Regions from separate parts of the Pseudoduganella sp. OTU4001 genome, predicted to be linked through region 2. Evidence: predicted binding sites of a transcription regulator. Region 2 holds the regulator's gene; the other holds the start of a gene.
The links. The regulator LexA, encoded in region 2, represses DNA repair genes until DNA is damaged. The targets are predictions, from matches to a motif close to ACTGTATNNNNATACAGT.
Positions count from the first base shown of each region.

Region 1: the regulator LexA is predicted to act here: its motif matches at 1,775-1,792, upstream of AAHE99_RS10495 (DNA topoisomerase IV subunit B).

Region 1 is NZ_JASATG010000009.1:43,577-46,988, forward strand. Features, by position in the region: gene AAHE99_RS10495 (DNA topoisomerase IV subunit B) at 1-1,751, opposite strand, end outside; gene AAHE99_RS10500 (response regulator) at 1,879-2,694, shown strand; gene AAHE99_RS10505 (vWA domain-containing protein) at 2,722-3,412, opposite strand, start outside.
Region 2 is NZ_JASATG010000036.1:46,848-50,259, forward strand. Features, by position in the region: gene AAHE99_RS22975 (alpha/beta fold hydrolase) at 1-739, opposite strand, end outside; gene AAHE99_RS22980 (glutathione S-transferase family protein) at 839-1,459, opposite strand; gene lexA (transcriptional repressor LexA) at 1,459-2,175, opposite strand; gene AAHE99_RS22990 (hypothetical protein) at 2,306-2,767, shown strand; gene rpsF (30S ribosomal protein S6) at 3,365-3,412, shown strand, end outside.

The DNA.
Region 1 (3,412 bases), on a different contig from region 2:
AGCTTGTCCTCGATCGCCACCAGCTCGCCGTCGTCCAGCGCATACAGTTTCTGGATCGGTTTCTTGCCGCGCGCCGGAGCATCCACGCGATACAGCGGTGGACGCGCCACGCAGATGTGGCCCTTGTCGATCAGTGCAGGGAAGTGGCGGAAGAACAGGGTAAGCAGCAGCACCTGGATGTGCGAGCCGTCGACGTCCGCATCGGAAAGGATGCAGATTTTGCCGTAACGCAGGCCGCTCAGGTCCGGCGAGTCGCCGTAGTTGTGCGGATCGACGCCGATCGCCACTGCGATGTCGTGGATCTCGTTATTCGCGTACAGGCGGTCGCGGTCGGTCTCCCACGAGTTCAGTACCTTGCCGCGCAGCGGCAGGATGGCCTGGAACTCCTTGTCGCGGCCCATCTTGGCCGAACCGCCCGCCGAATCACCCTCGACCAGGAAGATCTCGGTGCGTGCAGAATCGTCGGACTCGCAATCGGTCAGCTTGCCCGGCAACACCGCTACGCCGGAAGACTTCTTCTTCTCGACCTTCTGCGCCGAACGCAGGCGCGATTGCGCCTGCTTGATGACCAGCTCCGCCAGTTTCTTGCCAAAGTCGATGTGCTGGTTCAGCCACAGCTCCAGCGCAGGCTTGGAGAAGGTGGACACCAGGCGCACCGCGTCGCGCGAGTTCAGGCGCTCCTTGATCTGGCCCTGGAACTGCGGGTCCAGCACTTTGGCCGACAGCACGAAGGATGCGCGCGCAAACACGTCTTCCGGCAGCAGCTTCACGCCCTTCGGCAGCAGCGAGTGCAGCTCGACGAAGTTCTTCATCGCGCCGAACAGGCCTTCGCGCAGGCCCGATTCGTGAGTGCCGCCGTTCGGGGTAGGGATCAGGTTGACGTAGGACTCGCGCACCACGGCGCCTTCCTCGGTCCACGCCACCACCCACGACGCACCTTCGCCCTCGGCAAAGCCTTCCGCATCAGGCGTAGCGAACTGCTCGCCCTCGAACAGCGGGATCAGGGTCTCGCCGTTGGCGGTGGTCTGGGCCAGCTGCTCGTTCAGGTAGCCGCGCAGGCCGTCCTTGTACATCCAGGTCTGCTCGTCGCCGTTCTTGGCGTTCTTCAGCGTGACCGACACGCCCGGCAGCAGCACCGCCTTGGAGCGCAGCAGGCGTTGCAGCTCGACCTGCGAAATCAGCGGCGAATCGAAATACTTTGCATCCGGCCAGGCGGTCACGCGGGTACCGGACTTCTTGCCATCTTTTGGCGCAGGCTGGGAGTTCAGCGGCTCGACCAGGTCGCCGTGTTCGAAGGCCAGGTGGTGGAAACCGTTGCCGGCGTCGTCTTTACGCCACACCGAGATTTCCAGGCGCTTGGACAGCGCATTGGTAACGGACACGCCGACGCCGTGCAGGCCGCCCGAGAAGGCGTAGGCGCCGCCCGAACCCTTGTCGAACTTACCGCCCGCGTGCAGGCGGGTGAAGACGATTTCCACCGTCGGCACGTTTTCTTCAGGGTGCAGGCCGACCGGGATACCGCGGCCGTCGTCTTCGACGGTGATGGAACCGTCGGCATTCTGCGTCACGATAATGTTCTTGCAATGGCCGCCCAGCGCTTCGTCGGAGGCATTGTCGATCACTTCCTGGATGATGTGCAGCGGGTTCTCGGTACGGGTATACATGCCCGGACGCTGCTTGACTGGTTCCAGTCCTTTCAGGACGCGGATAGATGATTCGCTGTAGTCGGAAACTGGTTTTTTAGTGGCCATACGTGTTATTGGTAATGCAAAGTGCTGTGATTATATACAGTATTTGCCGTCTTGACGGATATCTAGCCTGCGCATTCTATCCGCAACGGCCGGTGGCGCAAGGGAATCCGGGAGCTAAAATGCGCATATGACCACAGATCGGCACCCGTTCGCAGTCAGGCTGGTCGGCTTCCCGGAGGACGCCGCCCGCGCGCTTGCGCAAGGCCTGGCGCGGGCGCCGGCAGAGGGACCGAGCTATCTTTGCCTGTCCGAAGACAGCCTGCGCGATCCCGATATTTACCTCGCCAACGGCACCGAACTGAAAGCGCTGGCCGCCATTGCATCGTTGGCGGCAGGCGACATCCGGCCCGCCCTGGTACTCGGCGCCACCGGCGTGGCGCTGCCCTATGCAAACTTGCCGCTGCCGGTGCAATGGACGGCGTTGTATGCCGAACTGGCGCGCCTGATGGCGCGCCGCGCCGAAGTGCTGGCCGGCCTGTCGGCCTCCGACCAGCCCCTGGTGCCCGAACGCCGCCGCCGCGAACGGCTCGACCTGGACCTGACCGATCCCGCCGTCTATGAAAAGATGCGCAAGCCGCGCCGAGAGGGCGCCGTGCTATGCGTCGACGCCAATGCCAATTTCAGCGAGCAGTTAGGCCAATCGCTGAAGCAGTTTGGAACCGCCGTATTGTGGGCAGTGGACGGAGTCGCCGCCTTGGCGCTGTGCCGTCAGCAACCGGTGGCCGTGGTCTTGCTGGACTTCGCCGCCCCCATCATTGACCACTACCTGCTGTGCGCCCATTTGCGCAGCGAGCCGGGCCAGCCCGAAGTCATCTTCCTCGCCCAATCCGCCCACGACTACGACAGCACCCGCGCCCGCGCCGCCGGCGCCGCCGGCATGCTGGACAAACCCCTGGCCCAGCACCAGCTGCAGTCCGTCCTCCGCAAATTCATGCGCCTCTGAAATTTTTGTCCACCTTGGGTTGGACAATTATTTACTGAGGGTACGCATGGCGCGTTCGAGGCCTTCGATCGTGATCGGGAACATGCGGTTGTTCATGATCTGCTTGATCACGGAGATCGACTGGCGGTACTGCCACACGCCTTCGGGCTCGGGGTTGAGCCAGATGAACTTGGGGAAGTGGTTCGTGAAGCGGCTCAGCCACTCGGCGCCGGCTTCCTCGTTGTTGTATTCGACCGAGCCGCCGGGCTGCAAGACCTCATAGGGGCTCATGGTGGCGTCGCCGACAAAAATCAGCTTGGTGTCCGGCGGGTATTTGCGCAGCACGTCCCAGGTGGCGAAGCGTTCGGCGTTGCGGCGGCGGTTGCTGCGCCATAGGTAGTCGTACACGCAGTTGTGGAAGTAATAGAACTCCATGTTTTTGAACTCGGTCTTGGCCGCCGAGAACAGTTCTTCCGCACGTTCGATGTGGTCGTCCATGGTGCCGCCCACGTCCATCAGCATCAGCACCTTGACGTTGTTCTTGCGCTCCGGCTGCATCTTGATGTCGAGGTAGCCGGCGTTGTTGGCGGTGGCGCGGATGGTCTGGTCCAGCGCCAGTTCTTCCGCCACGCCTTCGCGCGCGAACTTGCGCAGGCGGCGCAGCGCCACCTTGATATTGCGCGTGCCCAGCTCGCGGTCGCCGTCGTAGTCCTTGTAGGTGCGCTGCTCCCACACTTTC
Region 2 (3,412 bases):
CTGCACTCTCGCGGAAGAATTTTTCGAAATCCTTCGGTGCGGTGCGTGCGGAACGGTGCGCGGGGCTGTCGAAGTTCATGGCGAACAGCAGGTTATACATCGGCAGTGCGGGATTCTTGGCGTAGCGGCCGCCGGCATATGCCGGTTCGTCGACCACGGACTTTTCAACGATGCGCAGGAACAGCATGTCGGAAGCGGTCAGGCGCGGTGTGCCGGCGATCGGGATGGCGACATCCATGAAGCCGGGATAGCTGACAGCCCACTGGAATGCCTGCATGCCGCCCATCGAGTAACCCATGACGGCGCGCACATGCTGGATGCCGAGTTTTTCGGTCAGCAGCTTGTGCTGGCTGGCGACTATGTCGCGCATCGAGAATTGCGGGAAGGCGGGTCCGGGTTGCGTTTTGCTGTTCGATGGGGAGCAGGAGACGCCGTTGCCAAGCGCGTCGACGACAATGATGTACCAGGGCGATGGATCGAACAGGGCGCCGCTGGCCAATAGTCCGGCGGCATCGCGGCTGGTGCCGGTGTGCCAGGTGGTGAACAGGATGGCGTTGGATTTGTCGGCGTTCAGGGTGCCGATGGTGCGGTAGCCGATGGCGCAGTCGTTGATGGTGGTCTTGTTTTCGAGCTGCAGGTCGCCCATGCTGGCGAATTGCTGCTGCGGGGCGGCGGCGTAGGCGGCCGAGGATGCGAAGGCGAGGGTGCAGAGGATGGAACCGATGCGGCGGACGAACATGCTATCTCCTTACTTATTTGTCATGCAAGAAGAGTAACGTTGTTGCCGCGCGCGCTGCACGCGATTGCGACAGGCTGCAAAAATAAGGGAGCAGGGCGTTTAAAACGGGATGACGCCGGGCATGTCGTAGGGATGGCGCCAGCCGGGCAGGGCGCGGATGCGCTCCAGCCATGCCGTCACCTGCGGCGGGTAGCTGACGCCGGCCTGCTCGGGCCAGAACATATAGCCGCAGATCGCGCAATCGGCGATGCTGGGCGAATCGCCAAGCAGGAAGGCACGGCCGTCGGACAGTTCTTCATCCAGGCGGGCGATGTCGGCATCAAAGCGGGTGCGCATCCATTCGAGTACGCCGGGCGGATAGCCTTGCGGGTCGAAGCGCTGGCCGAAGCGCAGGTGGGGCAGGCAGGTGCCGATGCGGTTGGCTTCCCAGAACAGCCATTCGCGGCAGCGCGCCAGGCGCTCCGGCGTTTCGCCGCCGAAGGCTTGCGTGTGCTGCGCCAGGTGCAGCAGGATGGCGTTGGATTGGACGTAGGGCTGGCCGTCGTGCACCAGCAATGGGACTTCGCCGTATTTGGCGAGACTGCGGAAAGGTTCGGGGCGCGCCTCACGGTCGATGCGCAGGTCGACTTCTTCGTATTCGTATGGCAGCGCTGCTACTTCCAGCAGCAGCCGCACCTTGAAGGTGTGGCCGGATTCGGCGCTGCCATACAGTTTGATCATCAGTGCCAGGTCCGCATCAGGCCGACGGCCAGGCCTTCCAGGGCGAAGTCGTCTTCCGGGGTGACGGTGATGACCTTGAAGTCCGGGTTCTCCGGCAGCAGTTCGATGGTGCTGCCGGTCTTGCGGTAGGTCTTGACCGTGACGTCGTTGCCGATGCGGGCTACCACCACTTGGCCGTTGCGGGCGGTGTCGGTTTTCTTCACGGCCAGCAGGTCGCCATCCATGATGCCGATGTCGCGCATCGATTCGCCGCGTACTTTCAGCAGGAAGTCGGGCTTGGCGGAGAACAGCTTGGGGTCGACGCTGTAGGTGGTTTCCAGGTTTTCCTGCGCCAGGATCGGCGAACCGGCGGCGACACGGCCGATCAGGGGCAGGGAGACCAGCATGCCGGCCGGGACGGCTGGCATATCGTCGAATTCGACTTTGGCGCGCGCCGCCCCGCGCGCAGCCGGTGCGCCGGTGCTGGCGATCGCTGCGCCGGTACCGGTGGCGGTGCCGCCGAAGTTGCCGGTCAGGCGGATGCCGCGCGAGGTGCCGGCAGTGATTTCAATGGCGCCTTTGCGCTGCAGCGCTTTCAGGTGTTCTTCCGCCGCGTTGGCCGATTTGAAGCCCAGCTCGGCTGCGATTTCGGCGCGGGTCGGAGGAAAACCGGTGTTTTCGATCGCTTCCTTGATCAGGTTGAGGATCTCTTCTTGGCGTGCTGTGAGCTTGATCATGGCGCTATGGTGAACTGTGAATATAGACAGTCTGTATTTTTGTACAGTGTGGAACGAATTGCAAGCAAATTTGTTGCATCGACAGAAAATATTCGGCTTAATGTCGATTCGATAACCATTGGAGGGCAGGATGGGACGGTTTGCTTTCTTGCTGGCGGCGGGGATTTCTTTGTTTGGCGCTTTGATCCATTTTGCGGCGCCTTTACTGGGGTCGGAGTGGTATGCCTTCCTGCAGGCGCCGCCCAAGGTGGTGGCCTCCGCCGAGGCCGGCGGATTGCTGGCGCCGGCCGGCGCGGTGGTGATTGGTTTGCTGATGCTGGTGTGCGCCATGTACGCGCTGGCAGGTGCCGGCTACCTGCGCTGGCTGCCGTTTGCGCAGATGGTGCAGGGCACGGTGGCCGCGGTGTGCCTGCTGCGCGGCTTGCTGGTGTTGCCGTATTTGTACAAGTTTCCCAACCGCGTCTGGACTTTCGACGTCATTGCCTCCGTCATCTGGCTGGCGGCCGGTCTGGGATTCCTGATCGGTATTTTGCAGTCCGCCCGCGATCGCCAGGCCGCCATGGCGCCGCAGGGGGAGGCATCAGGCGTTTAGGCCGGCTGTCTCTAACGCCTCCTCGAGAGTCCGCGCATCAAGCATTGCGAGGGAGAGGGCGTCCAGTTGAGCAGGACTTGCCCGGTTCAGGCTGTGAAGTGCGGATTCAGGCAGGGAAGCGAAACGGTGACCTAAGACCACCTGCAGTACAAAAAGTTCGTCCAGGTGCCATCTTTTTTATGCATCAGATGCCATAGCCATTGCTTGGAGAGCTCCCGCTGCGTTCGGTCTTTATGCGTCCGGTGCGCTGTCAAATGCCAGGATCACCACATCAGGGTGGCGTGGATGGGCTGCCACGTTGTCGGGAGCTAGTTCGTGGTCTGGAAGCCAATATCCCCGGACCCAGTCGACGGCTTCGGCGACATCGGGAAAGAACAGGCGCAGAAAAGCCTCCGGGGAGCGGCTGGCGACAAGCTTCCAGGCGAGGTCGGGGCGGTCCCTGGCCCAGCATGCCAGCGGCCGGGCCAGGGCGATTTGCGCGGCGTCAGTAAAGCTTGAGCCGGCGGCCAAAGTCTGCTATATTTGCGGGCTTACCTCTTCCCACACCCGTCTTGACGCCGGGGTGGGCTATTTTCACAGTCCTTAAGGGAGTTATTAATGCGTCACTACGAAATCGTATTTATCGTCCACCCGGACCAAAGCGAG